Regions from separate parts of the Streptomyces sp. GS7 genome, predicted to be linked through region 3. Evidence: riboswitches for the same ligand, from Rfam matches in the RefSeq annotation. Region 3 holds a riboswitch; each other region holds the start of a gene.

Region 1 (4,908 bases), 2.0 Mb from region 3:
GCCGTACGGCACGGGCTGCCCGGCCTTGTCGACGACGGCCAGCTGCCACCCCTCCAGCGGCAGGCCGATGCGTACCGGCTCCCCCGGCAGCAGGCGGGCCGCGCAGGCGACGACGGTGGTCTCGGTCGGGCCGTAGGTGTTCCACATCTCGCGCCCGGTATGGGCGAAGCGGTCGACCAGCCCGGCCGGGCACGCCTCGCCGCCCACGATCAGCAGCCGGACCCGGCGCATCGCCTCGTCCGGCCACAGCGCGGCGAGGGTGGGCACGGTGGACACCACGGTGATGCCGCGTTCGACCAGCCACGGGCCGAGTTCATGGCCGGCCCGGACCAGCGAGCGGGGCGCCGGCACCAGGCAGGCGCCGTGCCGCCAGGCGAGCCACATCTCTTCGCAGGAGGCGTCGAAGGCGACGGACAGGCCGGCCAGCACCCGGTCGCCGGGGCCCAGCGGCCGGTCCTGGAGGAACAGCGCGGCCTCGGCGTCGACGAACGCGGCGGCGGAGCGGTGGCTGACGGCCACGCCCTTGGGCGCGCCGGTCGAACCCGACGTGAAGATGATCCAGGCGTCGTCCTCGGGACCGGGGAGCCGCTGCGCTCCCAGGGGCCGGGCCAGGCCCGGCGGCTGGGGGTTCGGTCCGAGGACACCGCAGACGGCGGCCTCCCGGAAGACGGTGGCGGCCCGCTCGTCCGGGTCGTCGGCGTCGACGGGTACGTAGGCGGCGCCGCTGCGCAGGATGGCGAGGATCGACAGGTACAGCTCCGCGGTACCGGACGGCACCCGGACTCCCACGCGGTCGCCGGGGCCGATCCCGTAATCCCTGAGCTGCCGTGCGCGGCGTTCGGTCTCGATACACAGGTCGCGGTAGGTGATCACCTCGGAGCCCGTGTCCAAGGCGGTCGCCTGGGGGTGTGCGGCGGCGGTTGCGTCAAGCACGTCGAGCAGGGTCCGCGGGTGCGGGGTGGTGGCCGTGCGGTATACGGCCCGGTCGGGCAGGTGCTCTGGTTGCTCGAAGGATGATTCGAGAAGGGGCGACGACATCGATATGCCTCTGTTGTTCGGTGCCGGTGGGTGAAAGACCCTCGGACGTTCGCCCCTACAGATGCCGCTGACCAGGCGCGAGGTTCGCGTGCCGGACCAGAAATCCGCAAATCGAACATGTTGTGAACACGCCCGCCCGCCGCTTCGGCAGGCGGCACCGCGTGACAGCCCCTTACCCCTGACCGCCGCGTTAGGAAAAATTGACTTGCTACGGGGGTTGTTTTCGGGCCGTGACGACCCATCAGTACAAAATCGCAGGTCAGGGGCGCGCTGGCGATCGGTTACGGCCTCACCGGTCAAGCCTTGGCCAATAGATTGCGCAACCGCGCAATTATTCATTGAGTTCTCATGGCCGCCTCATGAACCTGTCACCACGACGCCATACCCTCGAAACGCCGCAGTCACACCTCCGTCCGCCAAATCTCTGCGGACCCCGGCTACTTGAAGATGTTCACGGCGCGGGCCACGACCAGGACGACGGTCAGCAGCGAGACCGCCGACTGCAGCAGCATCAGCATCTTGGCCCAGCGGGTGAGCGGCATCACGTCGGTCGGGCTGAAGGCGGTGGCGTTGGTGAAGGAAAGGTAGAGGTAGTCAGGGAACTGCGGTTCCCAGTGCTCCGGCGCCAGCTCCGGTGTCTGCATCTGCGGGAAGAGGAAGTCGGGATAGGTCCGCTCGGCGTGTATCCGCGCGACCGGGCCGCCGCGGTCCCACTCCCAGTACCAGAGCGCGAAGACGATCACGTTCGTCAGCCAGATACTGCCGCCGGTCGCCAGCAGCGGACCCGCGTCACTGCCCTCGGTCCCGCGCACCAGACCGATCACCAGATGCACCGCGGACCAGCCGTTCGCCGCGCTGATCATCGCGATCAGCACCAGCCCGGCCCACCGGTAGAGCGTCGAGCCCCGTTCGATCCGGTACGGGTTGGCCGCGACCAGCGCGATCAGCAGCGCGGTCTCCAGGGTCGGCAGCAGCCACTCCGGATGGATCGCCAGCCGCTCCGGCAGCGTGAACTGCAACGCCACCGCCGCCAGCACCGCCAGTGTCGAGGGCCAGCGCGGTTCGCCCTTGGTCACCCGCCGCCAGGCGGGCAGCAGCCGGCGGCCCGCCTCCTCTATGCCCGTGACGGCGGGCGCCAGCAGCGCCTCGATACGGGCCAGCCGCTCGGAGTCGACGTTGCCCGGTCGGCCGGGCTCGGGGTGGTGGGACATGCGGCTCATGCTCGCCGCCGGCCGCGGGGGGTGTCCAGCACCCGAACTGTGGGGGAGCCCACTACCGACCGCCGGGTTAAGAGTCAGTCAACAGGTTGCGTTGCCGCGCAAGTGTGGGTCTACACTCGTACAGGTTTGAAGCGAAGAGGTCACCTCGTTCGGTGAGGCGTCTTCACGGACACAGGCCACTGATCCCACCCGTCGAGAGACGCTCCGGATCAGGACAGGTCTCCCCGGCCCAAGGGGTGACCCCAAGTGGCTGCCCTCGCGAAGGGGATTACGCCGTGGAGTGCCAAAGCTCTGACGAGTTGGGGTGAGCCAGTCGACGGAGACTGGTCCGCTCCTTGCCGAGTCGACGACGGCGCACCAGGCGCCCCGGCCGGAAGGAGGCGAGAGACATGGATTGCAGTTGCAGTAGTCCGGGCCATCATCGGCCCGCCGTCCGCCTGTCCTCGCACTCTTCCGGCACGCGGTAACCACCTCCCCTGCGCGGCTTCCCCGCCGTGTCACGCCCCGTATGGCCAGGCGCCATCACGGGTTGCCGTGCTGCGCTCCCGCGCAGGGGGGATGACTGCCGCGTGCCCCCAATACCTCTCCCTCCGGGGGGACTTGGGAGGTACGCCATGACCCACACGACCGTCCGCACCGCGGTCCCGACCCAGCGCCCCACCGCCGTTCTCGATGACGCACACGTAGGCGACATCCGCGGTGCACTGGGCACCATCAAGCTCGACGACACCGCACCCCGCACCGGCCTGTCAGCCAAGCTCAAGACCCTCCTGGCCATCGTCGGCCCCGGCCTGATCGTCATGGTCGGCGACAACGACGCCGGCGCCTTCGCCACCTACGGCCAAGCCGGCCAGAACTACAGCACCCACCTGCTGTGGACCCTCCTCCTGCTCATCCCCGTCCTCTACGTCAACCAGGAAATGGTCCTGCGCCTCGGCGCCGTCACCGGCGTCGGCCACGCCCGCCTCATCCTCGAACGCTTCGGCAAATTCTGGGGCGCCTTCTCCGTCATCGACCTCTTCCTCCTCAACGCCCTCACCCTGGTCACCGAGTTCATCGGCATCACCCTCGCCGCCGGCTACCTGGGGCTGCCCAAGGCCGGTTCGGTGATCCTGGCCGCCGTGGTCATCGTCTCCGCCGCCTTCACCGGCTCCTTCCGCCGGTTCGAGCGCGTGGCCATCTTCCTGTGCGCGGGGTCACTGCTGCTCATCCCGCTGTACTTCATGATCCACCCCAAGACCTCGCAGATGGCACACGACTTCGTCGTACCCACCATGCCCGGCGGATCGGGTCAGCTGGCCACCGTCATGCTGCTGATCATCGGCATCGTCGGCACCACCGTCGCCCCCTGGCAGCTGTTCTTCCAGCAGTCCTACGTCATCGACAAGCGCATCACCCCCCGCTTCATGCGCTACGAGAAGGCCGACCTGTGGATCGGCATCGCCATCGTCGTCATCGGCGCCGCCGCCATCATGGGCTTCACCGCCACCGCCTTCACCGCAACCAAAGGCTTCGGCAACTTCACCGACGCGGCAGGCATCGCCACCGGCCTCGAAGCCCACGCCGGCAAACTCGCCGGCATCCTCTTCGCCATCGCCCTCCTCGACGCCTCCATCATCGGCGCCTTCGCCGTCTCCCTCTCCACCGCCTACGCCATCGGCGACGTCTTCGGCATCAAGCACTCCCTCCACCGCGGCATCAAAGGCGCCAAGGGCTTCTACGCCATCTACGCCGGAGTGGTGGCCGTCGCCGCCACCATCGTCCTGATCCCCGGCTCCCCCCTCGGCCTGCTCACCGAAGGCGTCCAGACCCTCGCCGGCGTCCTCCTCCCCTCCGCCACCGTCTTCCTCCTCCTGCTCTGCAACGACCGCACCGTCCTCGGCCCCTGGACCAACGGCCCCAAAACCAACGCCTTCACCGCCACCGTCGTCGGCGTCCTCGTCACCCTCTCCATCATCCTGACCGCCTCCGTCCTCTTCCCGGACATCAGCGCCACCACCATCCTCGACATCATGGCCGCCTGCGGCATCGCCGGAGTCCTCGCGATCGGCTACGCGGAGGTCCGCCGCCGGAACAAGGGCTGGGCCCTCAGCGGCCGGCCGATCGACCGCAGCGGCAAGGACGACTGGCGGATGCCGCCGCTGGAGACCCTGCCGAAGCCGATCTTCTCCACCGGCCGCAAGATCGGCATGGGTGCCCTGCGGACGTATCTGCTCATCGCGATGGCCCTGGTCGTCCTCAAGATCGTCGAGGTCGCGCTGCACCAGTAGGGCGCCCAACGCCCGCTCCCCCGCTCCCTGTCCAGGAGCAACCGTCCTGTCCCGCACTCGTGGTCCCGGCCACCGAAGGAGGTGCACCATGCACACCCTCACCATCATCGACTTCCTGATCCGGCTCGCCACCGGCGTCGCCTGTGGAGCGCTGATCGGCGTCGAGCGCCAATGGCGTGCCCGGATGGCGGGGCTGCGCACCAACGCCCTGGTGGCCGCGGGCGCGACCCTCTTCGTCCTCTACAGCACGGCCGTCGGCGACTCGGGCAGCCCAACCCGGGTGGCGTCCTACGTCGTCTCCGGTATCGGCTTCCTCGGCGGCGGGGTGATCCTGCGCGACGGGGCCGGAGTGCGCGGGCTCAACACCGCGGCCACGCTGT
Region 2 (4,908 bases), 4.9 Mb from region 3:
GCCAGTTGTCGCGGCCGGTGCGGTCGATGGGGTCTTCCTTGGTGGCGGTGCGCCGGCGGGTGAAGGCGTAGCCGGCGGCCAGCACCCCGGCGACACCGCAGCCGGCCATGATGTCCAGGATCATGTTGGAGCTGATGTCCGGGAAGAGCACCGAAGCTGTCAGGATGATCGACAGCGACACCAGAACACCGACGACCGCCGCCGTGAAGGCGTTGGTCTTCGGTCCGTTCACCCAGGGGCCGAGGACCTGCTTGTCGTTGCAGAGCAGCAGCAGGAAGACCGAGGCGGAGGGCAGCAGGACCCCGGCGAGCGTCTGCACGCCCTGGGTGAGCAGGCCGAGCGGGGAGCCGGGGATCAGCACGATGGTGGCCGCGGCGGCGACCAGGCCGGCGTAGACGGCGTAGAAGCCCTTCGCGCCCTTGATGCCCCGGTGCAGGGAGTGCTTCATCCCGAACACGTCGCCGATGGCGTACGCGGTGGACAGCGACACCGCGAACGCGCCGATGATCGAGGCGTCCAGCAGGGCGATCGCGAAGAGGACGCCGGCGACCTTGCCGGCCTTGGCCTCGATGCCGGTGATCAGGCCCGCGGTGTCAGTGAAGTTGCCAAAGCCCTTGGTGCCGGCGAAGGCGGCGGCGACCAGGCCCATCATGGCGGCGGCGCCGATGACGACGATGGCGATGCCGATCCACAGGTCGGCCTTCTCGTACTTCATGAAGCGCGGGGTGATGCGCTTGTCGATGACGTAGGACTGCTGGAAGAACAGCTGCCACGGGGCGACGGTGGTGCCCACGATGCCGATGATCAGCAGCATGACGGTGGCCAGCTCACCGGATCCGCCGGGGATGACCGGGACCACGAAGTCGTGCGCCATCTGCGACGTCTTGGGGTGGATCATGAAGTAGAGGGGGACCAGGAGCAGCGAGGCGGCGCACAGGGCGACGGCGATCCGCTCGAAGCGGCGGAAGGAGCCGGTGAACGCGGAGGCGATGATGATGGCGGCGGCCAGGATCACCGAGGCGGCCTTCGGCAGGCCCAGATAGTCGGCGGCCATCGTGATGCCGATGAACTCGGTGACCAGGGTCAGCGCGTTGAGCAGGAACAGGTCGATGACACTGAACGCGCCCCAGAACTTCCCGAACCGCTCCAGGATGAGGCGGGCGTGGCCGACGCCGGTGACGGCGCCGAGGCGCAGCACCATCTCCTGGTTGACGTACAGGACGGGGATGAGCAGGAGCAGGGTCCACAGCAGCTGGGTGCTGTAGTTCTGGCCGGCCTGGCCGTAGGTGGCGAAGGCGCCGGCGTCGTTGTCGCCGACCATCACGATCAGGCCGGGCCCGACTATCGCCAGCAGAGTCTTGAACTTCGCGGACAGGCCCCGGCGCTCGCCGTTGTCGTCCTGCTTGATGGTGCCGAGCGCGCCACGGATGTCGCCCACGTGCGCGTCGTCCAGCACAGCGGTGCGCTGCGCGGGAATCGATGGGGTGGTGGTGAGGTTGGTCATGGAAGCCTCCCGGGTCCCCCGGCGGGGGAGGTTGGGGTACGCAGCAGCGATCTCCCCTGCGAGCGCGCAGCACAGCGACCCGGGACGGCCGGTGGCCGTACGGGTGCCTAGGCAGGGTGGGGGAGCGCGCAGAGGAGGTGGTTACCGCGTACCGGAGGTCGGAGAAGACATACGGATGCGGGGCCTACTGTGGCCCGGACTACTGCAACTGCTATCCATGTCTCTCGCCTCCTTGCGGCCGTGGCGCACGCGGGCGCCGAGCGGACACGGCAAGGAGCGGACCAGTCCGTACGACTGGTTCACCCCAACTCGTCAGAGCTTTGGCACTGCACGGCGTAATCCCCTTGCGGGGGCAGCCACTTGGGATCACCCCTTAAGTCGGGGAGATCTGTCCTGAACCTGGGCGTCTCTCGACGTCGTCGGGTCAGTGGCCTATGTCCGTGCAGACGCCTCACCGAACGAGGTGCCTTCTTTCAAACCTCGAAGAGTCTGGCTCATACTTGCGCATTACCGCAACTGCTTGACTCGTTCTTGACTTTCCGTTCCCCGGTACGACACCTTCCGCGGGGCTGTTCCGGCTGGGTGCGGTGCAGCACGGGACCGATGGTCTGCACCGGAAATCCGTCGAGGTCTCGGAGGTGAACCAGGCGTCGCCCATGCCTTCTGCGGACAGCAGGCTGCCTACCATGAGCCGGTCGCGGGCAGGGGGGCAGACCGGGCAGACCGAGGGCCATCCATTCGAGTAGCGCGGGCGGCAGCGTACGAGGGGCATGTCGAGCGCCCTCCGGCTTCACCCGGTGCGTCTGCCGCCCGCTCCGTGCCGCTTCCTGTGGTGCGCTGCCGTAGGGCTCGGGGCGACGGGTGTCCAGACTGTCCATGTGTCGATGGTGGCCAGGTCCAGATGGGCGTCGTGGGCGATGTCCTGGTGCCGCATGCCGGCGCGGTGCGCGGCGAGCACGGCCTGGCGTAGAGCGTCCGCGCGGGCCGCAAGCCCGGCGCGTAGCGTCTCGGCGCCGGCGGAGGTGAGGGCGGGGGCGTCTTCGGCGAGTCGGTGAGCGGCCTGGCGTACGGCGCGGCGTACGGGCGGCAGGCGGGGGTCGTCCGCGGGAATACCGCCGTGTGGTGCCAAGGTCGGATGGGTGCGGTCGCGTCGGGGTGTCGCGTCGGTCAGCAGCCGGACGACGGCGATGGGCAGGTGGAGGTGGCGGGCGATGACACGAGCCTCGTAGTCGAGGAGGGCGAGGGTCCAGGCGGCGTAGAGGCGGCGGAGGTCCGGCGCGTTCGGCCGGTTCAGAAGCGGGCGGACGGCGTCCATGGGGAAGCTTTCCAGGGCGTGGCTGCTGAGCCAGCCCTCTGCGCTGGGCGGCTGCGGCTGCCGGGAGCGGGCACCCACACGGCGGAGCCGTATCAAGAGCAGGACGGCGATGGCGGTGCCGGCCAGGACGCCCAGGAGCACCGGCCGGACACCGGCGGGGGCGAGGGCCAGCGCCAAGGTCTCCAGCAGGACCAGAATGGCGAACGTAACGGTCAACGATTCAGCGGCGGGGCCGTGCAATCGACGGTTCATACCGCACCCCTCCTGTCCGTGCCTGTGACCGCTCGGTTCGGGAACCGGACGTGCCGGCGGTCACGCGCGAAGGGAATTCCCCACAGCAAAAAGCCTATCGAACGCACGTCCCCCTTGCGTGAATACGCAAGGGGGCATAGCGCTGGGCGGCGTCCTCCATGCAGGCCAAAGCCGGCTCCGAAGAACCCTGCGTAGGGACCGGTTCCAAGGAACCGCATCACTGAACGGAGGCAGCCATACGTGAAGCCCCTCCCGGTCAGCGCCGCCCTGTCAGCAGCCGTGGACGGATCGGCGGCTTTCCCCCGGGTGGCTTCGTTCATGGCGTGCGTTCATGACGCGGTTCGGGCAGCAGGCAGCGATCCACGGACGTGGAAATGTTCAAGGCCCCTGACGGCTTCGAGGTGTCGTGTGACCCTGAATCTCGGCTGCGGACGCGGTCGCGACAGGAACTCAGTCGTGGGGCGGCAGGTGGCCGATCTGATGGTCCGCGACGTTCAGCGCCTCGTCGACCAACCGGCGCAGGTGCCCGTGCCGCAGGGCGTACACCACGCGGCGCCCCTCCTTGCGGGTGGCTACCAGGCCGGCCAGTCGCAGCCGTGCCAGGTGCTGGCTGACCGAGGTCCGCGCCGCCGTGGTCGCCGCGGTCAGCGTCGTGACGTCGGCTTCTCCCTCGCCGAGCCGCCGCAGCAGGGCCAGGCGGGTGCGGTCGGCGAGCAGGCCGAGCACGTCCACGGCCACAGCCAGGCGCTCGCCGTCGTCTGGCTGTTGCGAGGCATGCGCACCTGATAGATGCATGCGTGCGTTCATGTGCACATAATGGTGTGGCAGCAGTCCCGCCGTCCAGTCCGCCACCGGCGAAAGGCGCAAGCGTGAGCGAGCACCCCCACACCCACGAGTCGCCTGATCACCACCACGGCCACGGTGCGCACCACCACCCGCACCCCACCGCCGTCCGCCACGATCACGGTGACCACCGGCACGACCACGACCGTAACCATGATCACGTGCACGGGGAGGGCCGGTGGGCCAGTTTCCGACACCAGCTTGCGCACGTGGTCACTCCGCACAGCCACGAGGCGATGGACAAGGTCGACTCGGCCATGGAGACCTCCCGCGAGGGCATGCGCACCCTGTGGCTCTCCTTGGGCATCCTCGGGCTGACCACGGTCATCCAGGCGATGATCGTGGCGATATCCGGTTCGGTGGCGCTGCTGGGCGACACCATCCACAACGCCGCCGACGCGCTGACCGCCGTCCCGCTCGGCATCGCGTTCGTCGTGGGCCGCCGGGCGGCGAACCGCCGCTACACCTACGGCTACGGCCGAGCCGAGGACCTGGCCGGCATCGCCATCGTCCTGACCATCGCCGCGTCCTCCGCGCTCGCCGCCTACGAGGCCATAGACCGGCTGCTGCACCCACGAGACGTCACCCACCTGTGGGCGGTGGCCCTCGCCGCCCTGGTCGGCTTCATCGGCAACGAGTGGGTGGCCGGCTACCGCATCCGCACGGGCCGCAAGATCGGCTCCGCCGCACTGGTCGCCGACGGCCTGCACGCCCGCACCGACGGCTTCACCTCCCTGGCCGTGCTCCTGGGAGCCGGCGGTGTCGCCCTCGGTTGGCGCTGGGCGGACCCTGCGGTCGGCCTCCTGATCACCGTCGCGATCCTCATGGTGCTCAAAGGCGCCGCCCGCGAGGTCTACCGTCGCTTGATGGACTCCGTCGACCCCCACCTCGTCGACACCGCCGAGACCACACTCCGCGACATCAACGGCGTCCTGGGCACCGGGCAGGTCCGCATGCGGTGGATCGGCCATGCCCTGCGGGCCGAGGCCGACAT
Region 3 (4,908 bases):
TGACGGTGGCCGGTGAGATCCCGAGGGCGGCGGCGGCCAGGTTCAGACTGTCGGCGTGCTCGTCGAGGGCGCGGCGCAGGGCGACGGTACGGCCGACGAGGTCAGCGGGCAGGACAGCGGGAAATTCCTGTTGGGAGATGGCGCGCTGGATCTCCTTGCGTACCCAGGTGCGCGCATACGCGGCGAAGGGCACGGCGCGCTCGGGATCGAAACGGGCCGCGGCGATCAGCAGCCCGAGGACGCCGGCCTGCCGCAGGTCTGCCCGGTCGATGTGCCAGGTGCGGTAGCGGGCGGCCTCCCGTTCGACGAGGTGGCCGTGTTCCATGACGAGGCCATCCCGCTGAAGGGCATCAGGTTCGGCGTGATGGCTGCTCACCGCGGCGATCTCCTGGGTCGGTGTCGGTCTGCCGGTATGTGGATACCGGGACAGGCGCCGGACGCGAGGTTCGCACCGTCGCCGGTTGCCGGTATCAACTCCGACGACGGAGCAACGCCGAACCGAGCAACGCCGATCTGGAAGGACCGCGCATGTCCGACGCCAGCAATGCCCCCTGGAAGGCAATCAAGATCGTCCCCTATGGGGCGGTTCTGTACGTGCCGGAGGATTGGGAGGCGCTGCCTCCCGTTCCGGCCAACGGGCCGGAGATCCTGCGGGCCACGGGCGGCCCAGGCCGGAACCTCATCGTCTTCAAGCTGTCTGCCAACGGCCTGACCGCGGCCGGCGTCGCCGACAAGGCTCAGGAAAGGCTCGCAGCCCATGGCTACGAAGACTTCACCCGCACTGAGGTCCGGTTCGCCGGACAAGCGGGAGTGGCACTGGACTTCGTCACCGGCGTCACCGGCGTCACCGGCGTCACCGGCGTCACCAGCGGCACCGGCGGCGCAACGGTCAGCCGCCGGACGCGTGAGTACTTCGCGGTGCGGGGGAACGCCGCCTTCGTGCTCGGCATGGGAAGCGCGACGTGGGAGGAGCACCTGCCGCTGATCGAGCGGATCGCCGACAGGTTCGAACTCGCTGAGTGATCCGTCCCCGCCGCTGGGCGCCGCGCCAGCGCTTGGACTCGTACCAGCACGTGGGCTCCGTACCCCAGTGCTTCGCGGTCCTTCACCGCCTCCTCCAGGCTTCGGCGCCCGCCCGACTTCGAAGCCGGAGGCTCGGTGCACGCCGATCCGGACACCCTCGCGACCGCGCTGTTCGTGACGGTGATGACCAGCGCGGATACAACAAACGGCTGCGGCGCGCGGCGGACCTGCTAGACCGCGGACCGTTCCTGGAGTGCCTTCCCAGTCGTGGGAGCCTCGCGGCCGGGGCGGCCGATGGCTGCCCCGAGGACGGCGTTGTTGGGCAGGAGCGTCTTGCCGTCGTCCGTGTGGAGTTCGACGAACAGCAGGGTCATGTCTGTTACCTCGCCCTCGATCCGGCCGCCCAGCGGACCTGACTGGATGGTGATCCGCTCGCCGATCGTGAACGGGTGCGCGACCAGCAGGACCAGTCCGGCGAAGATGTTGCCGAGCACCGGCTGGGCGGCGATGCCCAGGATCACGCCGGTCAGCGCACCACCCAGCAGCAGCTTGCCCCACGGCACCCGGACCAGGCTGAGTGCGCCCAGGATCACCAGCGCGTATCCGGACAGCAGGCAGATCACCCGCAACGCGGCGGAGCGGTTGTCGCTGATCCGCCCGGTCAGCAGTTTCACCAGATCGTCCGTGGCTCCGCGCACGGCGATCAGCGCGCCTACGAGGAAGACTCCGGCGCTGATGCCGGCGATCACCCGGGAGCCCAGTGACTGGTGGCTGTCCGGGCTCCCCAGGAGTCCGCCGAAGTTGAGCGACACGACGAGCCCGCCGAGAGCGAGCGATGTGGTGATGACGGCCCGCCTGGTCCGGATCACTCCTCGCCAGTGCAACCGGTGCCCGACGGCGGTGCCGCCCGCGGCGTTGTGCGCATGACCCACTGCTGTGCCCCCGTGTTCGATTCCGTGGTGTGGGTGTCGCGGAGCAGACTACCCATGCCCGCGGGGCCGGGATTCCCGCCCTGCTGCTGGTAGGGCGTTTGGTCTGGCGCTGGTGGAGGGGGTGCGAGCCGGGTCGGGGGGAGGCGTTGCGTCGACGTGGTCCGGGTGCGACGGCCTCTGCGGGCGGTCACCCGGCGATGAGGTCCTCCACCGGATGCTCGATTGCTCGGTTGCGCAATTGGTGGGCTATGCTCCTGGAGGTTTGAAGAAGGCACCTCGTTCGGTGAGGCGTCTGCGCGGACACAGGCCACTGACCCCACGACGTCGAGAGACGCCCAGGGTCAGGACAGGTCTCCCCGGCCCAAGGGGTGACCCCAAGTGGCTTCCCCGGCAAGGGGATTACGCCGTGCAGTGCCAAAGCTCTGACGAGTTGGGGTGAACCGGTCACGAGGCCGGTCTGCTCTTTGCCGAGTCGTATGGCGCCATGGTGGCGCCCCGGCCGGGGGGAGGCGAGAGACATGGACTGCGGTTGTAGTAGTCCGGGCCACAGTCGGCCCCGCATCCGATCGACCTCGCCCGTCTCCGGCATGCCGTAGCGACACTTCTCACGCACCATCACCCACACGCGCTCGCCCAGCCCCATGCGGCCCTGTGCCGCTGCGGGCGGGTGGGCCGCGCCCCGGTGCGGCAAGTGGCCGCCGCATGCCCCCGATCGCCTCCCCTTGCCGGGGGAGGCGGGAGGCCCGTCATGACCACAGAACTGACCACCGAACCGTCCGCCGAACCGACCACCACGGCCCCTGCTGCGGCATCGCGCACGGCGGTGCTCGACGACGCCCATGTCGGCGACATCCGTGGCGCGCTGGGCACCATCAAATTGGACGACACCGCGCCCCGCCAAGGGCTGTCCGCCAAGCTCAAGACCCTGCTCGCGATAGTCGGGCCCGGCCTGATCGTGATGGTCGGTGACAACGACGCGGGCGCGTTTTCCACGTACGGGCAGGCCGGCCAGAACTACGGCACGATTCTGTTGTGGACGCTTCTGCTGTTGGTGCCGGTGCTGTACGTGAACCAGGAGATGGTCCTGCGCCTCGGCGCCGTCACCGGCGTCGGCCACGCCCGCCTCATCCTCGAACGCTTCGGGAAGTTCTGGGGCGCGTTCTCCGTCATCGACCTGTTCCTGCTCAACGCCCTCACCCTGGTCACGGAGTTCATCGGGATCACCCTCGCGGCCGGCTACCTGGGGCTGCCCAAGGCCGGTTCGGTGATCCTGGCCGCCGTGGTCATCGTCTCCGCCGCCTTCACCGGCTCCTTCCGCCGGTTCGAGCGGGTGGCCATCTTCCTGTGCGCGGGGTCACTGCTGCTCATCCCGCTGTACTTCATGATCCACCCCAAGTCCTCGCAGATGGCCCACGACTTCGTCGTACCCACCATGCCCGGCGGATCGGGTCAGCTGGCCACCGTCATGCTGCTGATCATCGGCATCGTCGGCACCACCGTCGCCCCCTGGCAGCTGTTCTTCCAGCAGTCCTACGTCATCGACAAGCGCATCACCCCCCGCTTCATGCGCTACGAGAAGGCCGACCTGTGGATCGGCATCGCCATCGTCGTCATCGGCGCCGCCGCCATCATGGGCTTCACCGCCACCGCCTTCACCGCAACCAAGGGCTTCGGCAACTTCACCGACGCGGCAGGCGTCGCCACCGGCCTCGAAGCCCACGCCGGCAAACTCGCCGGCATCCTCTTCGCCATCGCCCTCCTCGACGCCTCCATCATCGGCGCCTTCGCCGTCTCCCTCTCCACCGCCTACGCCATCGGCGACGTCTTCGGCATCAAGCACTCCCTCCACCGCGGCGTCAAGGGCGCCAAGGGCTTCTACGCCATCTACGCCGGAGTGGTGGCCGTGGCCGCCGTGATCGTGCTGATCCCCGGCTCCCCGCTCGGTCTGCTCACCCAGGGCGTGCAGACCCTGGCCGGTGTCCTGCTGCCGTCCGCCTCCGTCTTCCTGCTGCTGCTGTGCAACGACAAGGCCGTCCTGGGCCCCTGGGTCAACGGCCCGAAGACCAACGCCTTCACCACGGCGGTGGTCGGCGTCCTGGTCACCTTGTCCATCATCCTGACCGCCTCCGTCCTCTTCCCCGACATCAGCTCCCAGACGATCATCGACATCATGGCCGCCTGCGGCGTCCTGGGCGTCCTGGCCGCCGGGTACTCCTTCACCCGCCGCCGCACCGCGACCAACGAAGACCCCATCGACCGCACCGGCCGCGACGCCTGGCGGATGCCACCACTGGACACCCTCACCAAGCCCACCCTGTCCACCACCCGCAAAATCGGCATGGGCGCCCTGCGCACCTACCTGCTCATCGCGATGATCCTGGTCGTCATCAAGATCGTCCAGGTCGCCCTCGGGCAGTGAACGCCGTGCGCCCGGGGCGAGTTGACCCGCCCCGGGCGCACGCCCGCTGCCCACCCGCGCCCGGAGGGGAGGAACGGACGCGGGTGGAGGGGAGACTCCGGCACCGGACCCAGATGATGGGAATCCGGAGCAGAGTCCTCAGGGGTTGGTTTCAGTCGGGTTCCGGGCGTCGAAACACCCTGTCAGCGTGGGTTGTTCAACTCATCTGTGATCGCCTGCGTTTGGCGCGCAGTACTACGATCGCGCCGCCGGCCAGCATGGCTGCTGCCGCGCCTGAGCCGCCGAGGAGCAGGGGAGTCGGGGGCTCAGAAGACGCCAGGCCGTACCCGCCGGCCAGTCCCTTGCGGTCGTATGCGGACCCCGGCAGCTTGTCCGCATAGCGGTCGTGCACCAGTTTCTGGTACGCGGTGAGCGTCACCGCCTGCTTGCCTCGCAGACCCGAGGCTGCTTCTCGGTTGAGCGGTTCGACGGTGTCGTTCTTCAGCCGGTACCAGGCGTGGATCTGAGGCTCGGCGAAGACCGTTGAGGGGCCCG

The links. Region 3 has a riboswitch for magnesium ahead of GR130_RS17345 (NRAMP family divalent metal transporter). Riboswitches for the same ligand answer to the same signal wherever they lie in the genome.
Region 1: it holds a riboswitch for magnesium, as region 3 does, so the genes downstream of both, GR130_RS25730 (NRAMP family divalent metal transporter) here and GR130_RS17345 (NRAMP family divalent metal transporter) in region 3, are expected to answer to the same signal.
Region 2: it holds a riboswitch for magnesium, as region 3 does, so the genes downstream of both, GR130_RS38665 (NRAMP family divalent metal transporter) here and GR130_RS17345 (NRAMP family divalent metal transporter) in region 3, are expected to answer to the same signal.

Annotation. Positions count from the first base shown of each region.
Region 1 is NZ_CP047146.1:5,896,929-5,901,836, forward strand. Features, by position in the region: gene pls (epsilon-poly-L-lysine synthase Pls) at 1-1,038, opposite strand, end outside; gene GR130_RS25725 (hypothetical protein) at 1,476-2,249, opposite strand; M-box (ykoK) riboswitch at 2,396-2,569, shown strand; gene GR130_RS25730 (NRAMP family divalent metal transporter) at 2,873-4,528, shown strand; gene GR130_RS25735 (MgtC/SapB family protein) at 4,617-4,908, shown strand, end outside.
Region 2 is NZ_CP047146.1:8,854,315-8,859,222, forward strand. Features, by position in the region: gene GR130_RS38665 (NRAMP family divalent metal transporter) at 1-1,504, opposite strand, end outside; M-box (ykoK) riboswitch at 1,801-1,974, opposite strand; gene GR130_RS38670 (hypothetical protein) at 2,295-3,071, opposite strand; gene GR130_RS38675 (metalloregulator ArsR/SmtB family transcription factor) at 3,522-3,878, opposite strand; gene GR130_RS38680 (cation diffusion facilitator family transporter) at 3,941-4,908, shown strand, end outside.
Region 3 is NZ_CP047146.1:3,939,101-3,944,008, forward strand. Features, by position in the region: gene GR130_RS17330 (sigma-70 family RNA polymerase sigma factor) at 1-376, opposite strand, end outside; gene GR130_RS17335 (hypothetical protein) at 529-1,023, shown strand; gene GR130_RS17340 (mechanosensitive ion channel family protein) at 1,254-1,892, opposite strand; M-box (ykoK) riboswitch at 2,224-2,397, shown strand; gene GR130_RS17345 (NRAMP family divalent metal transporter) at 2,704-4,374, shown strand; gene GR130_RS17350 (hypothetical protein) at 4,571-4,908, opposite strand, start outside.